Regions from separate parts of the Serratia sp. A07 genome, predicted to be linked through region 2. Evidence: predicted binding sites of a transcription regulator. Region 2 holds the regulator's gene; each other region holds the start of a gene.
What was found. The regulator CRP, encoded in region 2, controls carbon source genes, mostly activating them, when cyclic AMP is high. The targets are predictions, from matches to a motif close to ATGTGANNNNNNTCACAT.
Positions count from the first base shown of each region.

Region 1: AC4PR2_RS20505 (PTS mannitol transporter subunit IICBA) is a predicted target of CRP. The motif match lies at 1,370-1,387, and genes of this name have one in related genera.
Region 3: glpT (glycerol-3-phosphate transporter) is a predicted target of CRP. The motif match lies at 846-863, and genes of this name have one in related genera.

Region 1 is NZ_JBZXDO010000025.1:25,767-27,970, reverse strand. Features, by position in the region: gene AC4PR2_RS20505 (PTS mannitol transporter subunit IICBA) at 1-1,238, opposite strand, end outside; gene AC4PR2_RS20500 (DUF3053 domain-containing protein) at 1,779-2,204, opposite strand, start outside.
Region 2 is NZ_JBZXDO010000007.1:23,528-25,731, reverse strand. Features, by position in the region: gene AC4PR2_RS09725 (YccS/YhfK family putative transporter) at 1-597, opposite strand, end outside; gene crp (cAMP-activated global transcriptional regulator CRP) at 648-1,280, opposite strand; gene AC4PR2_RS09715 (OsmC family protein) at 1,663-2,070, shown strand; gene AC4PR2_RS09710 (phosphoribulokinase) at 2,109-2,204, opposite strand, start outside.
Region 3 is NZ_JBZXDO010000012.1:76,666-78,869, reverse strand. Features, by position in the region: gene glpA (anaerobic glycerol-3-phosphate dehydrogenase subunit A) at 1-727, opposite strand, end outside; gene glpT (glycerol-3-phosphate transporter) at 1,092-2,204, shown strand, end outside.

The sequences.
Region 1 (2,204 bases), on a different contig from region 2:
GTCACCGAGATGTTCTTCAGCCCGGCGTCGGCCACTTTCTTGCGCAGCACCCCGGCGCCCATGGCGCTGGAGCCCATGCCCGCATCGCAGGCAACGATGATTTTGCGCACGGTGCTCAGATCGCCGTCGACCGATGCCGACGCCGCTGCGCCGCCTTTGGACTGCGATTTCATCTCTTGCATGCGACGGGTTGCGGCTTCCAGATCGTCATCCTCTTTCACCTTGGAGGTTTTCAGCAGGAAAGCGGACACCACGAAGGAGACGGCAAAGGCTGCGCACACCGCCGCAATGTTGGCGAAGTAGGCGCCTTTCGGCGTCATCGCCAGCACCGCCAGGATCGAACCCGGAGAAGCCGGAGAAACCAGGCCGCCGTTCAGCATCGTCAGGGTGAAGACGCCGGTCATGCCGCCCAGGATCACCGCCAGCAGCAGGCGTGGGTTCATCAGCACGTAAGGGAAGTAGATTTCGTGGATGCCGCCCAGGAAGTGAATGATTGCCGCACCGCCGGCGGATTGCTTGGCGCTGCCGCGGCCGAAGAACATGTAGGCCATCAGTACGCCCATGCCCGGGCCTGGGTTGGCTTCAATCAGGAAGAACACCGACTTACCGGCTTCCGTAGCCTGCTGGATACCCAGCGGCGAGAAGATGCCGTGGTTGATGGCGTTATTCAGGAACAGGATTTTCGCCGGTTCAACGAAGATGGACGCCAATGGCAGCAGGTTGTTCGTCACCATGACGTGTACGCCCGCCGCCAGCAGCTTGGAGAGCACCTCCACCAGCGGCCCGATGCCGAGGAAGGCCAGGATCGCCAGCAGCATGCCGATGATGCCGGCGGAGAAGTTGTTCACCAGCATTTCAAAGCCGCTTTTGATCTTGCCGTCCACCCAGCGGTCAAAGTGCTTGATAGCCCAGCCGCCCAGCGGGCCGGCGATCATCGCGCCGAGGAACATCGGCATGTCGGCGCCAACGATGACGCCCATGGTGGTGATGGCGCCGACGACGCCGCCGCGATCGCCGCCCACCAGCCGCCCGCCGGTATAACCGATCAGCAGCGGCAGCAGGTAGGTGATCATCGGGCCGACCAGCTTGGCTAAGGTTTCATTCGGCAGCCAGCCGGTTGGAATGAATAGCGCGGTGATAATCCCCCAGGCGATAAAGGCGCCGATGTTGGGCATCACCATGTTGCTCAGGAAGCGGCCAAAGTTTTGTACTTTGACCTTGATGTCTGGTGAAAACATAAAACACACCCCTATTGTTACGCGCTGACAATAGAGCGCGTGATTATTGTTGTGACGATCCAGCCGTGTTGCCGCTGTATGCGAAACGGACTCTATCACGCTGTTTTTGTCACGCGAACTTCACGGATTTTTTGTGATACAAATCACATACAACACCCCAACAAACCACCCTTTATAGTGACAAAGATCACATTTATGGCGTGTAAAAAAAGCACAGTGAGAAAAAAACCGCCTTGAAACCCGTAATAACGTGATATTTGTCACATTTTTAACTTGGTGGTTTGTTTTTAAATTGTGACAAACATCACAATTTATTTTTGGCTGCAGCGCCCGATCGCGACGCTCTGTTTGATCTTCCCTGTAAGCACTCATCCCGCCGGGAACTAGCGAAGTGATGAATGAAAGAAAACTACATTGCCGAATGAATGGATTAATTGAAGTGTAGTACAGAAGCCTGCGCAATAAACCAGCAAGCTATTGGAAACGCTGAGGGGAAATAAAACAGGCCGGCAATGCCGGCCTGCTGCGTGCGTGGAGGCGTTATTGCGTCACGCTTTGAATGGCTTTCTGCGCGTTTACCAGGTTCTGCTGTTTGGCCACCAGATTCGACATCATGGTGTTGTACTGCGCCACCTGCTGCGCGGTACGGAACTGCACGCCGTTGTTGTTGAAGCTGACCTGATTGCCCTGACTCTGCAGGAAATCGCCAACCTGCACCAGATCCTGCACGAAGCTGGCGGTGGTCGGGATCGCCGGCATCAGGGCGTTGGCCGGTGCGGTGACAATCTTGTCATAGGCCTGGTTATACACCGCCTTCAGATCGTCGGGCTGCTTCAGCGCCGCGCGGGCGGTATCCGCCTGTGACTTGGCGGACTGGATCTGCTGGCCCAGCAGGTTCAACGCCCCGACCGATTGCTGCAGCGCATCGCGTTTGTTCAGATAGTCCTGCGCGGTGCGGATCTGGTT
Region 2 (2,204 bases):
GCGCACCAGCAGCGGCGGCAGCGCGGTCTGCGGATCGGTGTGCTGGGTCAGCAGCGAGTATTTGGCTTCGAAATAGTCCGCCAGTTCCAGGTAGAGCTGGCTCAGCGTCTCGCGCATCGGCTGCTCTTTCCACAGCTTGAACCAGAACCAGGTGAATAAGCCGTACCAGGCGGTGCCGATCGCGTACAGCAGCGGCGCCTGCCAGATAGGCACCGTGCCGGCCGTGCTGAGGGCGAAGATGGCGGCCACCAGCGCCGCCGGCAACAGCCGGGCGTGCAGCGGGCTGATTTCGCCGGTGACGCCGAGCAGCAGCGCCAGGCCCAGCATCAGCGCCGGCAGCGGCACGTGCCACAGCAGGGCCTGTTGCAGCAGCACGCTGCTGAAGGCGAACAGCGAACCGCCGACGATCAGTCGTTTAAAGAAGCGCTTATGCGGCGTATCCAGCCCGGCGATATTGCAGCAGGCGGGCACGAGGGAGAACATCAGGCCGAGCTGCAGCTGGCCTATCAGCAGGCCGAACAGCACCGGCAGGCACAACACCAGCGTTTGTCGCAGTGCGTAGTTGATTTCCGGGTGGTAGATCAGGCGGCGCCACATGGCAGAGAGCAGACAAAAAAACGGCGCAGACTGCGCCGTTTTTTCAGGGATTAACGGGTGCCGTAGACGACAATGGTTTTGCCGTGGGCGGAAATCAGGTTTTGATCTTCCAGCATTTTCAGAATACGGCCAACGGTTTCACGCGAGCAGCCGACGATCTGGCCGATCTCCTGACGGGTGATCTTGATCTGCATGCCGTCCGGGTGAGTCATGGCGTCAGGTTGCTTCGCCAGATTCAGCAGGGTTTGCGCGATGCGGCCGGTAACGTCCAGGAAGGCGAGGTTGCCCACTTTTTCGGAGGTGACCTGCAGGCGGCTCGCCATTTGGGCGGACAGACGCATCAGGATGTCCGGGTTCACCTGGATCAGCTGGCGGAATTTCTTGTAGGAAATTTCGGCCACTTCACAGGCGGTTTTCGCGCGAACCCAGGCGCTGCGCTCCTGGCCTTCTTCGAACAATCCGAGCTCGCCGATGAAATCCCCCTGGTTGAGGTAGGACAGGATCATCTCTTTACCTTCTTCATCCTTGATCAGCACCGCGACGGAGCCTTTCACGATGTAGTAAAGCGTTTCGGCCTTTTCACCTTGGTGAATCAGCGTACTCTTCGATGGATATTTGTGGATATGGCAATGAGACAGGAACCATTCGAGAGTAGGGTCTGTTTGCGGTTTGCCGAGAACCATTCGCTGTTATCCTCTGTTGTTATCGCTGCCTTGTGTCACAGGGGTCAGAGTTCCCTGTAAAACTCGCCTGTAGCCGCAGTCATGAGCGAGGGCTACCGGCAAGTTTTGAGGCGTGTCATAAAAATACGCTGTCGCTCTAGCATATTAACTTGCCGTAAGCGCTGCAAGCTACATTCTGTTAACATACCGGTAAAGGAGCCTTTCTCTGGGCGTTTCCCTGAAATTCAGTGTCCCGGAAAGATTTATTGCGGCTCTGTTTGTAGCACAGAGTAAGGCGGGTGTCTCGTGTTGTCTCGCTTCAGCATGATTAGCATCAGGTTACGTTGCCTGTTTCTATGCGAAAGCGTACTCTGATTTTAAGAAATCAACCGGAGTGACCAGAATGCAGGCAAGAGTTAAATGGGTGGAAGGGTTAACGTTTTTGGGGGAATCGGCCTCCGGCCACCAGGTCCTGATGGATGGCAACGCCGGTGATAAAGCGCCCAGCCCAATGGAGATGGTGCTGATGTCGGTGGGCGGCTGCAGCGCGATCGACGTGGTGTCCATCCTGCAAAAAGGGCGCAACGACGTGCGCGACTGTGAGGTGAAGCTGACCTCCGAGCGCCGCGAAGAAGCCCCGCGGTTGTTCACCCATATCAACCTGCACTTCATCGTTACCGGCCAGGACCTGACCGACAAGATCGTCGAGCGTGCGGTGAACCTGTCGGCGGAGAAATACTGCTCGGTGGCGCTGATGCTCAACAAGGCCGCCACGGTGACCCACAGCTTCGAGATCCGCCAACCGGCGTAATCGAGACGGAGCGCGGCCCGGCGCCGCGCTCAACGCATTTATTCGATCTTCTTGCCTTCCAGCAACCGCTGCACCAGCGGCGCCATGATCAGCTCCATCGCCAGCCCCATCTTGCCGCCCGGCACCACTAACGT
Region 3 (2,204 bases), on a different contig from region 2:
TGTTGATACGGTGGCCGAGGATCAGCAGCGCCCCTTTGGCCGGGAACATGCGGATGCGCAAGTCGGCGTATTCGGCGATCTGCTGGCCCCAGATGCCGGCGGCGTTGACCACCACCGGCGCATGCAGCTCATAACGCCGCTGATTCTGATGGTCGTAAACGCGCACGCCCGTCACCCGGTCGCCGCTGCGCAGCAGCCCCACCACCTGGTGGTAGGTCAGGATCTGCGCGCCGTGTTCACGCGCGTCCAGCATGTTGGCGGCGGTCAGCCGGAAGGGATCGACGGTGCCGTCCGGCACCCGCACCGCGCCGATCAGCGCCGGGTTGGCCACCGGCTCCAGGCGCAGCGCCAGCTGCGGGTCGATAGCTTCAGCGTCGATGTCGGCCCGGCGACAGGCGGCGATAAACTGTTGCTGATAGTCCAGCGAGTCCTGCGGCAGGGTGATGAACAGCCCATCGGTGCGCTCGATGCAGTGGTGGGCAATGCGTTTCAGGATGCGGTTCTCTTCGATGCACTCGCGCGCCGACTCGCCGTCGGTCACCGCATAGCGCGCGCCGCTGTGCAGTAAACCGTGGTTGCGGCCGGTGGCGCCGGTGGCGATGTCGTGGCGTTCCAGCAAGATGCAGCGCAAGCCGCGCCGCGCACAGTCGCGGGCGATGCCTGCACCGGTGGCGCCGCCGCCGATGATGATCACATCCGTTTCGCCGCCGTCAAAATAGCTGCTCATGTCGCTCCCTCAGGATCGGTAGTTATGAGCCTATTGAGCCACGGTTATTAGGGTCTTTGTTTGATAAGGAACAATAACGAACATGAAACGAAATAAAAATGTCCACAAAAAACCATCAATGTGATCATAATCACGATTTTTGGACGTTTTTCTATTTCATAACGTTAACGAATCGCTCAAAATCCGCCGTGGTTTCATGAAAGTGTAACAATTGCGCCATTCGTCACAGCGACACCAGGCGTATTTGATGACAATGGCGCTCGTTATGGAACACAAAAACACCACATTCGATATCCGCTCAATCATCAAATGAACGTAAAAGGTCATATTGATGTGATAACAGATAAAGCCATCGGAGGCGCTCATGTTGAGTATTTTTAAGCCGGCCGCACACACCGCCCGTGTGCCGAGCGATAAGGTAGACCCGCTCTACCGTAAGCTGCGCTGGCAAATTTTCCTGGGGATCTTCTTCGGTTACGCCGCTTACTATCTGGTGCGTAAGAACTTCACCCTGGCCATGCCTTACCTGATCGAACAAGGCTTCAGCCGCGGTGACCTCGGCTTCGCGCTGTCGGGCATATCCATCGCCTACGGCTTCTCCAAATTCATCATGGGTTCGGTCTCCGACCGTTCCAACCCGCGGGTGTTCCTGCCTGCCGGCCTGATCCTGGCGGCGGCGGTGATGTTGTTCATGGGCTTCGTGCCGTGGGCCACCTCCAGCATCGCCATCATGTTCGTCCTGCTGTTCCTGTGCGGCTGGTTCCAGGGCATGGGTTGGCCGCCGTGCGGCCGCACCATGGTGCACTGGTGGTCGCAGAAAGAACGCGGCGGCATCGTTTCCATCTGGAACTGCGCCCACAACGTGGGTGGCGGCCTGCCGCCGCTGCTGTTCCTGCTGGGTATGGCCTGGTTCAACGACTGGCACGCGGCGCTGTACATGCCGGCCTTCGGCGCCATCCTGGTGGCCCTGATCGCCTTCGCCCTGATGCGCGACACCCCGCAATCCTGCGGCCTGCCGCCGATTGAAGAGTACAAAAACGACTATCCGGACGACTACAGCGAAAAAGACGAAGAAGAGCTGACCGCCAAGCAGATCTTCATGCAGTACATTCTGCCGAACAAGCTGCTGTGGTACATCGCGGTCGCCAACGTGTTCGTCTATCTGCTGCGTTACGGCATTCTGGACTGGTCGCCGACCTACCTGAAAGAAGTGAAACACTTCGCACTGGACAAGTCGTCCTGGGCCTACTTCCTGTATGAATACGCCGGTATCCCGGGCACCCTGCTGTGCGGCTGGATGTCGGACAAAGTGTTCAAAGGCAACCGCGGCGCCACCGGCGTGTTCTTCATGACGCTGGTGACCATCGCCACCGTGGTGTTCTGGATGAACCCGGCCGGTAACCCGACCGTGGACATGATCTGTATGCTGGTCATCGGCTTCCTGATCTACGGCCCGGTGATGCTGATCGGCCTGCAC